Regions from separate parts of the Bacillus sp. VA13 genome, predicted to be linked through region 1. Evidence: riboswitches for the same ligand, from Rfam matches in the RefSeq annotation. Region 1 holds a riboswitch; each other region holds the start of a gene.
The links. Region 1 has a riboswitch for S-adenosylmethionine ahead of AC0C66_RS09315 (5-methyltetrahydropteroyltriglutamate--homocysteine S-methyltransferase). Riboswitches for the same ligand answer to the same signal wherever they lie in the genome.
Positions count from the first base shown of each region.

Region 1 (4,537 bases):
TTACATTGTCTGGATGTTCAAGCTCACCGAATTTAGATGTCACTAAGCCAAGGACAAGCTGAAGATCAGAGCGCTTCACATAACGGAGTGGTTCAAATCCGCCTGAGCGTGAATCATCATACTCTAGGAAAAGCCCGTCCAGGTTCAAGCCGTCAAAAATGGTTTCGGCTGCTGCGTCATAGCCGCCTTCCGCTGTCCAAGTGGACTGGAAGTTGCCGCGGCAAATGTGCATTGTTACGGTCAAGTCATCCGGACGGTCTGCAATCGCGTCGTTAATGGATTTCGCAAACAGCTGGCGAAGCTCATCAGGCGTTGTTCCGAACGCTTCGATTTGTTTTAAGCCTTTTTCAGATAAGAAAACAGCCCATGCTGTATCATCAAGCTGGAGGTAGCGGCAGCCTCTGTCATAAAACGCTTGAATCGCTTTTTTATATGCTTTGGATACATCGTGCTGGAAAAGGTGATAGTCGTTTTTGTATGCATCCTTTTCCAGCTTTCCGCGGAAAAACAGCATATTCGGGCTTGGGATTGTCATCTTTGGTGTCGCGTCACCGGCAATGCTATGGAGAAAGGAGTAATCTTCAAGCATTGGGTGAGTTGAAAAGTCGATATCACCGGTCACTTTTATGCCGCGTGCTTTTGTCTGTACGTTATGGAATTGAATGCCCTGCTCAGGAGTAAACGGCTCAACGCCATCTAAGTTTTCAAGGAAATCAAAGTGCCACCACGCTCTGCGGAATTCACCGTCTGTCACGACGTTCAGGCCGGTTTCCTTCTGTTTTTCCACAATGCGGGTGATTTCATCGTTTTCGATTTGGCGAAGCTGCTCAGCCGTAATCTCGCCGGCCGCTTTTTGCAGCCGCGCTTTTTTAACGGGCTCAGATCTCAGCAGGCTTCCGACTTGATCCGCGCGAAACGGCGGTTTTTTTCTTTGAAGTGATTTTTGTTCTGCGGGTGTTGTTTGTTGTGGCATGTTGTCCATTCCTTCTTTCCATTCGAATATAAAAAAGCTCTTCCTTTGGATAAGGAAGAGCTTGTATGACAATCTCAACCTTATCTTCAAGAGCAATCATTGCTCTAAAGGATTTAGCACCATTCTGTTAAACAGCGGTTGCCGGGTATCGCAGGGCCAGTCCCTCCACCTCTCTTGATAAGGAAAACCTTTTTATGAAATTTTCTGATAGTATCTATTATTCACACATTTTATGTTTCTGTCAATGATAGATTATCTCCACACATCGTTGGCGATGTCGATCACATGGCGCAGCTTCGCCCATTGCTGCTCCTCTGTCAAAAGATTGCCTTCTTCTGTAGAGGCGAAACCGCACTGCGGGCTGAGGCACAGCTGATCCAGGCTGACAAAGCGCGCCGCTTCATTGATTCGGCGCTTCACATCCTCAGGATTTTCAAGCTCGCCGTATTTCGATGTAATCAAACCGAGTACAATTTGCAGATCCTTGCGTTTCACGAAACGGAGCGGATCAAAGTTACCGGAGCGGTCATCATCGTATTCCAAGAACAGGCCGTCCAAATGTAAGCCATCCAAAATCGTTTCCGCTACAGCGTCATAGCCTCCAGATGCCGCCCAAGTTGAACGGAAGTTGCCGCGGCAAATGTGCATCGTGATTGCTAAATCATCAGGCCGATCTGCCACTGCATCGTTAATCGTTTTGGCGAATAAGGCAGGCAATGTTTCTGGATCGCCGCCAAGCGCTCGGACGACCTCTCTGCCTTTTTCCTCAAAGAAGAGAGACCATGACGTATCATCAAGCTGAAGATAGCGGCATCCAGCGTCATAGAAGGCTTTGATTGCTTTTTTGTACGCTTGGGCCAGATCATGAAAGTATTCCTCTTGGTCGTCATAAATCCCTTTATCGGCTTTTTCACCGAAAAACAGCATATTCGGGCTCGGAATCGTCAGCTTTGGTGTCGCGTCACCGGCAGTCTCATGTAAAAATTGATAATCGGCAAGCGCGGGGTGGCTCGTAAAATCGAGTTTTCCCGTCACTTTGATGCTGCGTGCTTTTGTTTTCGCATGATGGAACTGAATCCCTTCAGCCGGGATGAACGGTTCCACACCGTCAAGCCCTTCCAGGAAATCATAATGCCACCAGGAACGTCGGAATTCCCCGTCTGTTACCACATCGAGACCGATTTCTTTTTGTTTTTCCACAGTGCGGGTGATCTCTTGATTTTCGATATCACGAAGCTGTTCCGCAGTGATCTCGCCAGCCGCTTTTTTTTGCCGGGCTTCTTTCACCGGAGCAGATCGCAGTAAACTGCCGACATGATCGGCACGGAAAGGAGCTTTGATTTGTTTTTCTGTTTTTTGTCCTGCAACATTTGTTTGTTGAGCCATGTCATTCGCCTCTTTTCTGAAATGTGTTGTGCATGAAAAAAGCTCTTCCTTTGAGTAAGGAAGAGCTTGAATGATCAAATCTCCGCCTCATCTGCAAGAACGCAATGTTCTAAAGGATTTAGCACCATTCTGTTTGAAACAGCGGTTGCCGGGTATCATAGGGCCAGTCCCTCCACCTCTCTTGATAAGGTACATCTTCATATTCAGATTTTAATTATCTTAATATTATTACTTTTGGATCAATTGTCAACACCTTTTTAGAAAATACTTTCATCTTCGTCGTCATATAATACCATATCCAGCACGATAGCAATGGCTGTGCAGATCAGCACATCTTCCTCGTTTGCAATTTGCAAATGATAGGAATCCCCCCAGCTAAGCCACTTTTTGCTCACTGACATCCGGACATTTTCCCCGTCCGTCAGTTGAAATTCATCCTTCCACAAGTCACCGTCAATTTCCCAGTTGAGCTTGGAAATTTCAAATTTTGGTTTAAAAAACGTTAATTTCTTTGCCACCTCACAAACTGTTTTCCCGCCAATTGAAATCTCGTATCGCGGCAATACAGACATTACTTTTTGTTCTATGGAAACGAGTGTTTTTCCGGATGAATCTGTCATTTGTAGCGAGTCTCCTAACGAAAAGAACCGGCCCTCGACCTTGAATGTCTCTTCTTCATCTCGGTCATAAATGTGAAATGCATCTTTAAACGAGAACATTTTTTGTTTCATAAATAATTCGATCATTGCTGAAGTCTCCTTTTGGATTTGCCTTGTAAGAGATTACGGACAGGCGGCAAAAAGGTTTCAAGTTCCAAATCTAGTGATCAGAAACCCTGCTGATTGTTTTTCCCGAGTAATAAATGTTTCTAAAATTGAAAAAGGCTGCATGATTCAGCAGCCTTTTCGTTTGAAATATAGGATTAGGAAAGAGGCATCCGGCGTTTTTGGCGGATGGCGTCAAGGTCGATTAGGTTGTTGTGATGAGGTGCGGCTGCTGGCAGAGGGCTTGTCTTTTGCGGTTTGCGGCGATTGTCCTTGCTGAAAGAAAAAAGAAGATAGCCGCATAATGCGATGATAATAAATAGGATCATTTTACATACCTCCCAAAAAAAGTTTTGGTATTCTCTATTGTACGGATAAAATGTCAAAAAGTATTCAAAAAATTCTAAATCCATTAAAAATAAATAACTGCCCCTCAAAAACAGTCTAACCTGATGACCTGAAAATAGTCTTACAACATGATGATTGTTCTGGTTGGTGATTGGTTCTATAGTTACTATCGACGATAAAATAAATTCCTTTATATAACTTTTAACCTAAAATTTCATAATTCAAATTACCTGTTTTTGGTTGTTGTTTTCTTGCTTGTTTGGTTTATACCCTATTTTGCGGAATCAAACACAAAAAACCCAAATTACGGAGCATTTGGGCGGTACGAGTGAATGCGGATTATGTTTTGGGGATTTGAATGTTTTATTTGAAGAAGCGTTTGAACATTTTTCTGATTTTTTGAAAGGGGCTGGATTTCTTTTGCATGTTAAGCGGCCTTGTCATCATCCATTTTTTCAATAGACTCTTTGCAGCGATTGCATGTTTTGTCATTGTTTTTCCTCCTCAACTGTTGATACTTGTTTTACGGAGGACGTATTCAAAATGTTTCGTTTTCACACAAAAAAACCAGTCTTTTTTTAAGACTGGCTTTTGGTATTATGCCTGTTCTTCAAACAGTTTTGCAATCTCAACGATGACATTTACGGCTTTCACCATGTTATCGGCTGAGATGTATTCAAATTTGCCGTGGAAGTTTTCCCCGCCGGTAAAGATGTTTGGCGTTGGGAGTCCCATGTAGGACAACTGGGATCCGTCCGTGCCGCCGCGGATTGGAGAAATCTTCGGTTCGATGCCGAGGTTTTCCATCGCTTGCTTGGCAATGTTGACAATTTCGATGACAGGTTCAATTTTCTCTCTCATGTTGTAGTATTGATCGTTCATATCAAGCTGAATCCGGTCTTGCCCGTATTCGTTTTGAAGTTCTTCAACGACACGCTTCATTGTTTCTTTTCTGCTTTGGAAGTTGCCTTTGTCGAAGTCTCTGATAATGTAGTGGAGTTTTGTTTCCTCTACATCTCCTTGAATCGACAGCAGGTGGTAGAAGCCTTCGTACCCTTCTGTATAT
Region 1 covers NZ_JBVQPP010000002.1:216,604-221,140, forward strand. The annotation lists gene AC0C66_RS09310 (5-methyltetrahydropteroyltriglutamate--homocysteine S-methyltransferase) at 1-973, opposite strand, end outside; SAM riboswitch class I at 1,051-1,157, opposite strand; gene AC0C66_RS09315 (5-methyltetrahydropteroyltriglutamate--homocysteine S-methyltransferase) at 1,226-2,359, opposite strand; SAM riboswitch class I at 2,444-2,550, opposite strand; gene AC0C66_RS09320 (LURP-one-related/scramblase family protein) at 2,617-3,105, opposite strand; gene AC0C66_RS09325 (hypothetical protein) at 3,282-3,536, opposite strand; gene AC0C66_RS09330 (hypothetical protein) at 3,835-3,963, opposite strand; gene pepT (peptidase T) at 4,069-4,537, opposite strand, start outside.

Region 2 (4,537 bases), on a different contig from region 1:
CCAAGCTTTTTGCGGTTTAATACGTGCTCAGGCACAATTCCTTCAGCGGCTTTGCGAAGAAGATACTTCGTCGTGCCGTTCTTCGTTTTCAGCTCATCAGGAATTTTTGAAGCGACGTCAAATACGACTTTATCCAAGAACGGCACACGCAGTTCCAAAGAATTCGCCATCGTCATTTTATCCGCTTTTAACAAAATATCGCCGCGCATCCAAGTATGGATATCGACATACTGCATTTTGTTGATATCGCTGTATGAGCTGCTTTCTGTAAAGTAAGTTTTTGTCACATCACGATATGAAAGATTCGGATTATAATGCTTCAGCAGCTGTTTTTTAACAGATTCCTCGAAAATTTTCGCGTTACCGATATAACGATCCTGAAGCGGAGTACAACCGCGCTCAAGCAGGCTCTTTCCTCTCATACCTTCAGGCATAACAGCCGCAACGTGCAGAAGCATCTTTTTTAGGCCTGACGGAATGCGTTCAAACGGTTTAAGCGAAAGCGGCTCACGGTAAATGTTATATCCGCCGAAGAGCTCATCCGCACCTTCACCTGATAAAGCAACCGTTACATGTTTTTTCGCTTCTTTTGCAACAAAGTACAACGGAATCGCTGCAGGATCAGCAAGCGGATCATCAAAATGCCATACGATCTTCGGAAGCTCGTTCATGTATTCCTCAGGCGAAATGACTTTACTGATATTTTCAATGCCAAGTGCCGCTGCAGTTTCTTTCGCTACATCGACTTCACTAAAGCCCTGCTGTTCAAATCCGACAGAGAATGTTTTTAAGCTTGGATGAAATTCCTTCGCAACGGATACAATAAAGGAAGAATCAATTCCGCCAGACAGGAATGAACCGACAGGAACGTCACTTCTCATATGAACGTTTACAGAGTCATAGATCGCGTCTCTGACTTCTTTCACAAGCTTATCTTCTTCAGTCTGAACTGGCTTAAAGTTCGCTTTGAAATACGTTTTGAATGTGATATCGCCGTCCGGGCGGATTGTGAACTGTGAACCCGGCTCTACTTTTTTCACATTGGCATCAAGCGTGTTTGGTTCAGGAACGAATTGGAAAGACATGTACTGCTGCAATGCCTCTTTATCTATTTCAATATCATTCTGAGCAACCATTAAACTTTTTCTCTCTGAGGCAAAATAAACCTGATCATTGATCGTTGTGTAGTACAACGGTTTAATGCCGAATGGATCTCTTGCTCCATAAAGCACATGATCGTTTTTATTCCAAATCAGAAAGGCAAACATACCGCGGAGTTTGGACGCCGCTTCTTCTTTGTAGTGACGGTAAGTCGCAAGAAGAACCTCTGTGTCCGAATCCGTGTTGAATGTATACCCCTTTGCTTCAAGTTCTTCTCTCAATTCAATATAGTTATAGATTTCTCCGTTAAAGATAATCCAATATGTTTCATCTTCATATGATAAAGGCTGTCCGCCATTTTCTACATCAATAATGCTGAGCCGTCTGAATCCGAATCCAACGTGCTCATCATGGAAATATCCATCACTGTCAGGACCGCGGTGAACGATCATTTGGTTCATTTGTTTGATTAGTTCTTCTTGATCAGCGGTTTGAGCTAACGGATGCTTGTTAAAAACCCCGACAAATCCACACATAGTATTGCCTCCATAATTAAAATTGTCATCATTGAACCCCTATTTATAGACGCTGTGAATAGTATTTGGTTTCACGGTTATGTAAAAAAATAAACATGAATACAACGTGAAAAAGGGAAAGCCGCTTAACGAGTAAGCGGCTATAAAGTTATTCTCCTAACGCTTCTTTACGCAGCTGCTCCGCTTTGTCTGTACGTTCCCACGGAAGATCAACATCGTGGCGTCCAAAGTGGCCGTACGCAGCAGTTTGTTTGTAGATCGGACGGCGTAAATCAAGCATTTTGATAATGCCGGCAGGTCGTAAATCAAAGTTATTGCGAACAACTTCAATCAGTTTTTCCTCAGAAGCTTTACCGGAACCGAATGTGTTGATTGAGATTGATACAGGCTGTGCAACACCAATCGCGTAAGCAAGCTGTACTTCGCAAGAATCAGCAAGCTCAGCCGCAACGATGTTTTTCGCAACGTATCTTGCTGCATAAGCCGCAGAACGGTCTACCTTCGTTGCATCCTTACCTGAGAACGCTCCTCCGCCGTGGCGCGCATAGCCGCCGTAAGTATCAACGATGATTTTGCGTCCTGTAAGTCCCGCATCCCCTTGAGGGCCTCCGATAACGAAACGTCCTGTAGGGTTGATGAAATATTTTGTTTCTTCATCAATCAGCTCTTCAGGAACAACCGGATTGATAACATGTTCTTTAATGTTGCGCTGGATTTGCTCAAGCGTAATTTCAGGGTGGTGCTGAGTTGAAATAACAATCGCGTCAATGCGGACAGGTTTGTTATTTTCATCGTACTCAACCGTTACCTGTGTTTTGCCGTCAGGGCGAAGGTATGGAAGAATATCTTCTTTACGGACTTCACTCAGGCGGCGGGCTAATTTATGAGCAAGTGAAATTGGAAGAGGCATAAGCTCTTTCGTTTCGTTGCACGCGTAACCGAACATTAAACCTTGGTCACCCGCACCGATCGCTTCAATTTCTTCGTCGCTCATTGTGCCTTCACGGGCTTCAAGCGCTTGGTCTACACCCATTGCAATATCAGCAGACTGCTCGTCAATTGATGTTAAAACCGCACAAGTTTCCGCATCAAATCCGTATTTCGCACGTGTGTATCCGATTTCTTTAATGGTTTGGCGAACCGTTTTCGGAATGTCAACATACGTAGATGTTGTGATCTCTCCGCTGACAAGCACCAAACCAGTTGTCACAGACGTCTCACAAGCAACACGCGCGTTAGGGTCTTTCTTTAAAATTTCATCTAAAATGCTGTCAGAAATCTGGTCACAGATTTTATCCGGATGCCCCTCCGTAACAGATTCTGATGTAAATAAACGACGATTTTTACTCATGATTTGCTTCCTCCTGCACAAGGCCTCCCGAAAGACCTTGTATATATGATACGGAACTCGCTCCCTCTTATACAATGTAACGTTATATTAGAGAATGTTAATTGGCATATTTATGAAATAAAAAAACCTTTTCCATCGAGGAAAGGGTTTGGTCTTTGTGCCTTTCACTCTTATCGCTCAAGGAATCATACAACCTTGCAACAGGTTAGCACCTTGGTTGTCTCACACAGTTGAACATAATAAATAACAGAGAAACCGGTTGCTGGGCTTCATAGGGCCTGTCCCTCCGCCAGCTCGGGATAAGAGTATCCGCTCAATGAAATATCTTATCGTAAAAGGGTTTGCAATGTCAATATGATTCAGAAGAAATAGGCACCTATATCGAGGGAAAACATTGGAAAACGCACACACAAAAAACAATAAATAGTATAGACTATTTGAAAATATATGTTATACTAATTCACAATTAGCAAAACACAAAAAACGATAAAGGAAGGTTTCATATGAACTCAGTTGATTTAACCGCTGATTTACAAGCCTTATTAACAAGCCCAAATGTGCGTCATAATTTATCAGCAGCACAGCTTACAGAAAAAGTACTCTCCCGGAACGAAGGCATTTTAACTTCCACGGGTGCTGTTCGGGCGACAACAGGCGCTTATACAGGACGCTCACCTAAAGACAAATTTATCGTGGAGGAAGAAAGCACGAAAAATAAGATCGATTGGGGGACGGTGAATCAGCCGATTTCAGAAGAAGCGTTTGAGCGGCTGTACACGAAGGTTGTCAGCTATCTGAAACAGCGAGATGAGCTGTTTGTTTTCGAAGGATTTGCCGGCGCAGATGAAAAATACAGACTGCCGATCACCGTCGTAAATGAGTTCGCATGGCACAATTTATTCGCAAGACAGCTGTTTATCCGCCCGGAAGGCAATGATAAGAAAACAGTTGAACAGCCGTTTACCATTCTTTCTGCTCCGCATTTCAAAGCGGATCCAAAAACAGACGGCACACATTCCGAAACCTTTATTATTGTCTCTTTCGAAAAGCGGACGATCTTAATCGGCGGAACAGAGTATGCCGGAGAAATGAAGAAGTCCATCTTCTCCATTATGAATTTCCTGCTCCCTGAAAGAGATATTTTATCCATGCATTGCTCTGCCAATGTCGGTGAAAAAGGCGATGTTGCCCTTTTCTTCGGACTGTCTGGAACAGGCAAGACCACCCTTTCAGCCGATGCTGACCGCAAACTGATCGGCGATGATGAACACGGCTGGTCTGACACAGGCGTCTTTAATATTGAAGGCGGATGCTACGCCAAGTGTATTCATTTAAGCGAAGAAAAGGAGCCTCAGATCTTTAACGCGATCCGCTTCGGGTCTGTTCTCGAAAATGTTGTTGTGGATGAAGATACACGTGAAGCCAATTATGATGATTCATTCTATACCGAAAACACGCGTGCGGCTTACCCGATTCATATGATTGACAACATCGTGACACCAAGCATGGCAGGCCACCCTTCAGCAATTGTATTTTTGACGGCTGATGC
Region 2 covers NZ_JBVQPP010000001.1:1,532,102-1,536,638, forward strand. The annotation lists gene asnB (asparagine synthase (glutamine-hydrolyzing)) at 1-1,637, opposite strand, end outside; gene metK (methionine adenosyltransferase) at 1,786-2,988, opposite strand; SAM riboswitch class I at 3,156-3,294, opposite strand; gene pckA (phosphoenolpyruvate carboxykinase (ATP)) at 3,492-4,537, shown strand, end outside.
Region 2: another riboswitch for S-adenosylmethionine. It lies ahead of metK (methionine adenosyltransferase); the one in region 1 lies ahead of AC0C66_RS09315 (5-methyltetrahydropteroyltriglutamate--homocysteine S-methyltransferase).

Region 3 (4,537 bases), on a different contig from region 1:
AAGAAAAGCATCGCAATCAAGATCAATAAAAAATCGATGCGAATTTCCACGAACTCTCCCCCTGTCTTTTAACTGACAAAACACTCTGTCTCCCCTAATGATACGTAACAAAATTTTATTTGTGAAGTTCTTATATAAAAAATAGAAGGCCTGTGCGGCCTTCTATTTTTTCTCGTATGTCCATCCGTCTTCCTGATACACTTTTCCGTTTTTCATCAAATGGCCGAGCGCACGTTTAAAGGCGGCTTTGCTCATATTAAAACGTTCTCTGATATCGTCAGGCTGGCTTTTGTCGCCATACGGCATAGCGCCGTTTCTTGTTCTCATATACGTCAGAATGTACTCGGCATCTACAGACAATGCATCCTGTTTTCTCGGAAGCAGCGACATGTTGACTGAACCGTCTTCTTTTACTTGAATCACCCGTCCCGTGATTCTTGAGCCGAGTCTTGGCTCCTCTTTTCTTTCTGACGGATGGATAAAACCGCGGATACCGTCGTCTGTGATGATGAATGAACCCGTTGCGATTAATCTGTACACCGTACCTGTCAGCTCTTTATTCATCAGATCTTCTGAAGCGTCGGTAAACAGTTCGCTGATGATATCTTCAGGCGCTGGTTTCGCAAACATGCGCCCCCGGTTCGTCACTTTCAGCATACAGTAGAGCTTATCCCCTTTTTGCGGCCAGACATCCTCGTATGGCGGCAAATGCTCAGTTGCAACAAGCGCATCCTTAGATAAGCCGACATCAACGAAAACGCCCATATCTTCCACTTTATCCACCACTTCGACCCAGCCGTACTCATCAGCGCTGATGACCGGAATTTTCATCGTGGCCGCAAGTCTTTCCTGCTGGTCCACGTATATAAAGACCTCTACCTCATCTCTGTCTTCGATATCCTCAGTTATTTCACTGTTATGTAAGAGAATCGTATCTTCTCCGTCGGTTAAAAAGTAACCGAAGTCAGTTTGGTGATCTATACTCAAGGTTAATTGCTGCCCTGGTCTCATGCTATCGTCCTTCCTGTTCCGCTTATTTTTCTGCGGATTCTGTTAACATTTTTTCCAATCATCACAAATTGATTCTTTGTTCTGTTGGAAGTTTCTCTTTATTCTACTATAATCAACACATAAGTTAAATGTTATGGAGGTTTTCATATGGCAAAAGAAAGTTCATTTGATATTGTATCAAAGGTGGAATTGCCCGAAGTGCAAAATGCGATTCAAATCGCACTGAAAGAAATCAGCACACGCTATGACTTTAAAGGAAGCAAAAGCGACATTTCTTTAGATAAAGAGGAGCTTGTCCTCGTTTCTGATGACGAATTTAAATTAAGCCAGCTGAAAGATGTACTGGTCAGTAAATTAATTAAACGAAACGTGCCGACAAAAAACATTGATTACGGCAAGGTTGAAAGCGCGTCAGGCGGAACGGTGCGCCAGCGTGCAAAACTTGTTCAAGGCATTGACAAGGACAACGCCAAAAAAATCAATACCATCATCAAAAACTCCGGACTGAAAATAAAGTCTCAAGTGCAGGATGATCAAGTGCGCGTCACCGGAAAAAACAAGGATGACCTGCAGCAGATTATCACAGCAGTGCGGGGCGCGGATCTGCCAATTGACGTTCAATTTATAAATTTCAGATAAATTTTCTGAATCCTATTGATTATTGTCTTTATTTTCGGTAAATTTGGAGAAAGGGAAAATGCCAGGCATCTTTAGGGCACTTCCTGAACACGAAAATTTTATATCCGTTCTTATCAAGAGAAGCAGAGGGACTGGCCCGACGAAGCTTCAGCAACCGGTGTAATGGCGATCAGCCATGACCAAGGTGCTAAATCCAGCAAGCTCGAACAGCTTGGAAGATAAGAAGAGACAAAATCACTGACAAAGTCTTCTTCTTAAGAGGACTTTTTTTATTTCTCTTTTTTCCTTGCTGAATGTGAATAAAGGAGGCAAACAATGGGACTTTTAGAAGATTTGCAAAAACAGGTGTTAATTGGCGACGGCGCCATGGGGACGCTCCTCTACTCCTATGGCATTGACAGGTGCTTTGAGGAGCTCAACATTTCAAAGCCGGAGGAAATTCAGCGCATACATAAAGCGTACGTTGAGGCTGGAGCCAACATCATTCAAACAAATACGTACGGGGCCAATTATATTAAATTATCCAGACACGGGCTTGAGGATGACATCAAAAAAATGAATCAGGAGGCGGTAAAAATCGCGCGGGCTTCAGCAGGCGATGCGTACGTGCTGGGGACGATGGGCGGCATCCGTACCTTTAATAAAAACGCGTACAGCCTTGACGAAATCAAACGCAGCTTTCGCGAGCAGCTGTACCTGCTGCTGCATGAAGAGCCAGATGGCTTGCTGTTAGAAACGTATTATGATTTGGAAGAAGCCCGTGAAGTGCTAAAAATCGCGCGCAAAGAGACTGGCCTTCCGATTATGCTGAATGTCTCCATGCATGAGCAAGGCGTACTGCAGGACGGAACACTGCTTTCTGAAGCATTGCGATCGATCGCGGATCTCGGAGCTGATATCGTCGGCATTAACTGCCGGCTCGGCCCTTATCACATGATTGAAGCGCTTAGCGAAGTGCCGATTTTTGATGACGTGTTCTTATCAGTTTATCCGAACAGCAGTCTTCCCTCGCTTGAAGAAGGCCGGCTCGTCTATGAAACAGACGACACGTATTTTCAAAACAGCGCGTCAGAATTCCGCAAGCAAGGCGCGCGGATTATCGGCGGCTGCTGCGGCACCACGCCGAATCACATCCAGGCGATGGCAGAAGCGGTTGGCGGGCTTGCTCCGATTACAGAAAAAGAAGTCAAAACCCGGGCGAAGGAATTCATTTCTGTTCAGCATGAGCGGACAGAGCCCGGCCTGAATGAGATCGCAGCGGAAAAACGCTCCATTATCGTAGAGCTGGACCCGCCGAAAAAATTGAGTTTCGACAAATTTCTGTCTGCTGCTGCTGAATTAAAAGAAGCGGGAATCGACGCCCTGACCCTCGCTGACAATTCCCTGGCTACTCCGCGGATCAGCAATGTTGCCTGCGGCGCCCTTGTGAAGCAACAGCTCGATATGCGCTCTCTTGTCCATATTACATGCCGTGACCGAAATATTATCGGCTTGCAGTCACATTTAATGGGTCTGGATACGTTAGGGCTGAATGACGTGCTGGCCATTACGGGCGATCCTTCTAAAATCGGGGATTTTCCGGGTGCGACGTCTGTGTATGATTTAACATCCTTTGATTTAATCAGGCTGATCAAACAATTCAACGAAGGACTGTCCCTGTCTGGAAAACCGCTTGGCAAGAAAACGAATTTCTCAGTCGCCGCCGCATTTAATCCTAATGTCCGCCATCTGGATAAAGCGGTAAAACGGCTGGAGAAAAAAATAGATTGCGGCGCCGATTATTTCGTTTCACAGCCTGTCTATTCCGAGCAGCAGCTTGTCGATATCCATAACGAAACAAAGCATCTGAAGACACCGATCTATATCGGCATTATGCCACTCACAAGCAGCCGAAATGCTGAATTCATCCACAATGAAATTCCGGGCATTAAGCTATCTGACTCTATTCGCGAAAAAATGGCCCTCGCCGGCGAGGATAAAGAGAAACAAAAAGCGGAAGGCCTTGCGATTGCACGCTCCCTGTTGGATACGGCATGCGAGCTGTTTAACGGCATCTACTTGATTACGCCTTTTCTCAGATCTGACTTAACCGCCGAGCTCACTTCGTACATTCAGCAAAAAGATGAGCAGCGTCAAAATATCTATTTGCATTAATACCTAGAAGACTGTCTGAGCCAATCGGGCGGTCTTTTTCAACGTTATTCATGTTACGATAAAGAAAATCAGTTTATGAGGAGGAACATCATGCTCGAAGTTAAAACCATTTCTGCGGAAGATACATACGACATCAGGCACCGCATCCTGCGTCCCCATCAATCCATCGAACAATGCAAATATGAACAGGATCATGCGGAAGGCGCCTTTCATCTCGGTGTGTTTTATGAAGGAACCCTGATCAGCATCGCTTCTTTTTCCCCTCAAAATCAGCCATTATTAACGGAATCCCCTGCATATCGGCTGAGAGGCATGGCGACGCTTGAAGGATATCGTGATCAAAAAGCCGGAAGCACGCTGATCAAATATGCGGAACAAAAACTGGCAGACAGAGGCGTACAGGCGGTCTGGTGCAATGCAAGACAACATGTCAAAGGCTACTACGCAAAGCTTGGCTGGGAGGAACTTGGCGAACCGTTTGAGATTCCCGGCATTGGCACTCATATTGTCATGTACAAAACATTCGGAACAAGCAGGTGACCCGTATGAAGGTAATGGATGAGCTGATTGAGCTTCATGAAGAACATACCTCCGGACTATTGCGGCTTTGCAGGCAAGCCGGGTGGCCGGATTATGGCGAACAAGAGCTGGCACTGCTTGTCCAACAGGGGCGTTTTTTCGGTTATCAAAATGTCCGGGGAGACATTATTTCCTGCATCGGCTTGTTTTTGTT
Region 3 covers NZ_JBVQPP010000003.1:394,845-399,381, forward strand. The annotation lists gene AC0C66_RS14000 (DUF3784 domain-containing protein) at 1-50, opposite strand, end outside; partial or broken gene AC0C66_RS14005 (CvfB family protein) at 163-1,060, opposite strand; gene AC0C66_RS14010 (YajQ family cyclic di-GMP-binding protein) at 1,159-1,650, shown strand; SAM riboswitch class I at 1,758-1,875, shown strand; gene AC0C66_RS14015 (bifunctional homocysteine S-methyltransferase/methylenetetrahydrofolate reductase) at 1,966-3,804, shown strand; gene AC0C66_RS14020 (GNAT family N-acetyltransferase) at 3,895-4,344, shown strand; gene AC0C66_RS14025 (GNAT family N-acetyltransferase) at 4,350-4,537, shown strand, end outside.
Region 3: another riboswitch for S-adenosylmethionine. It lies ahead of AC0C66_RS14015 (bifunctional homocysteine S-methyltransferase/methylenetetrahydrofolate reductase); the one in region 1 lies ahead of AC0C66_RS09315 (5-methyltetrahydropteroyltriglutamate--homocysteine S-methyltransferase).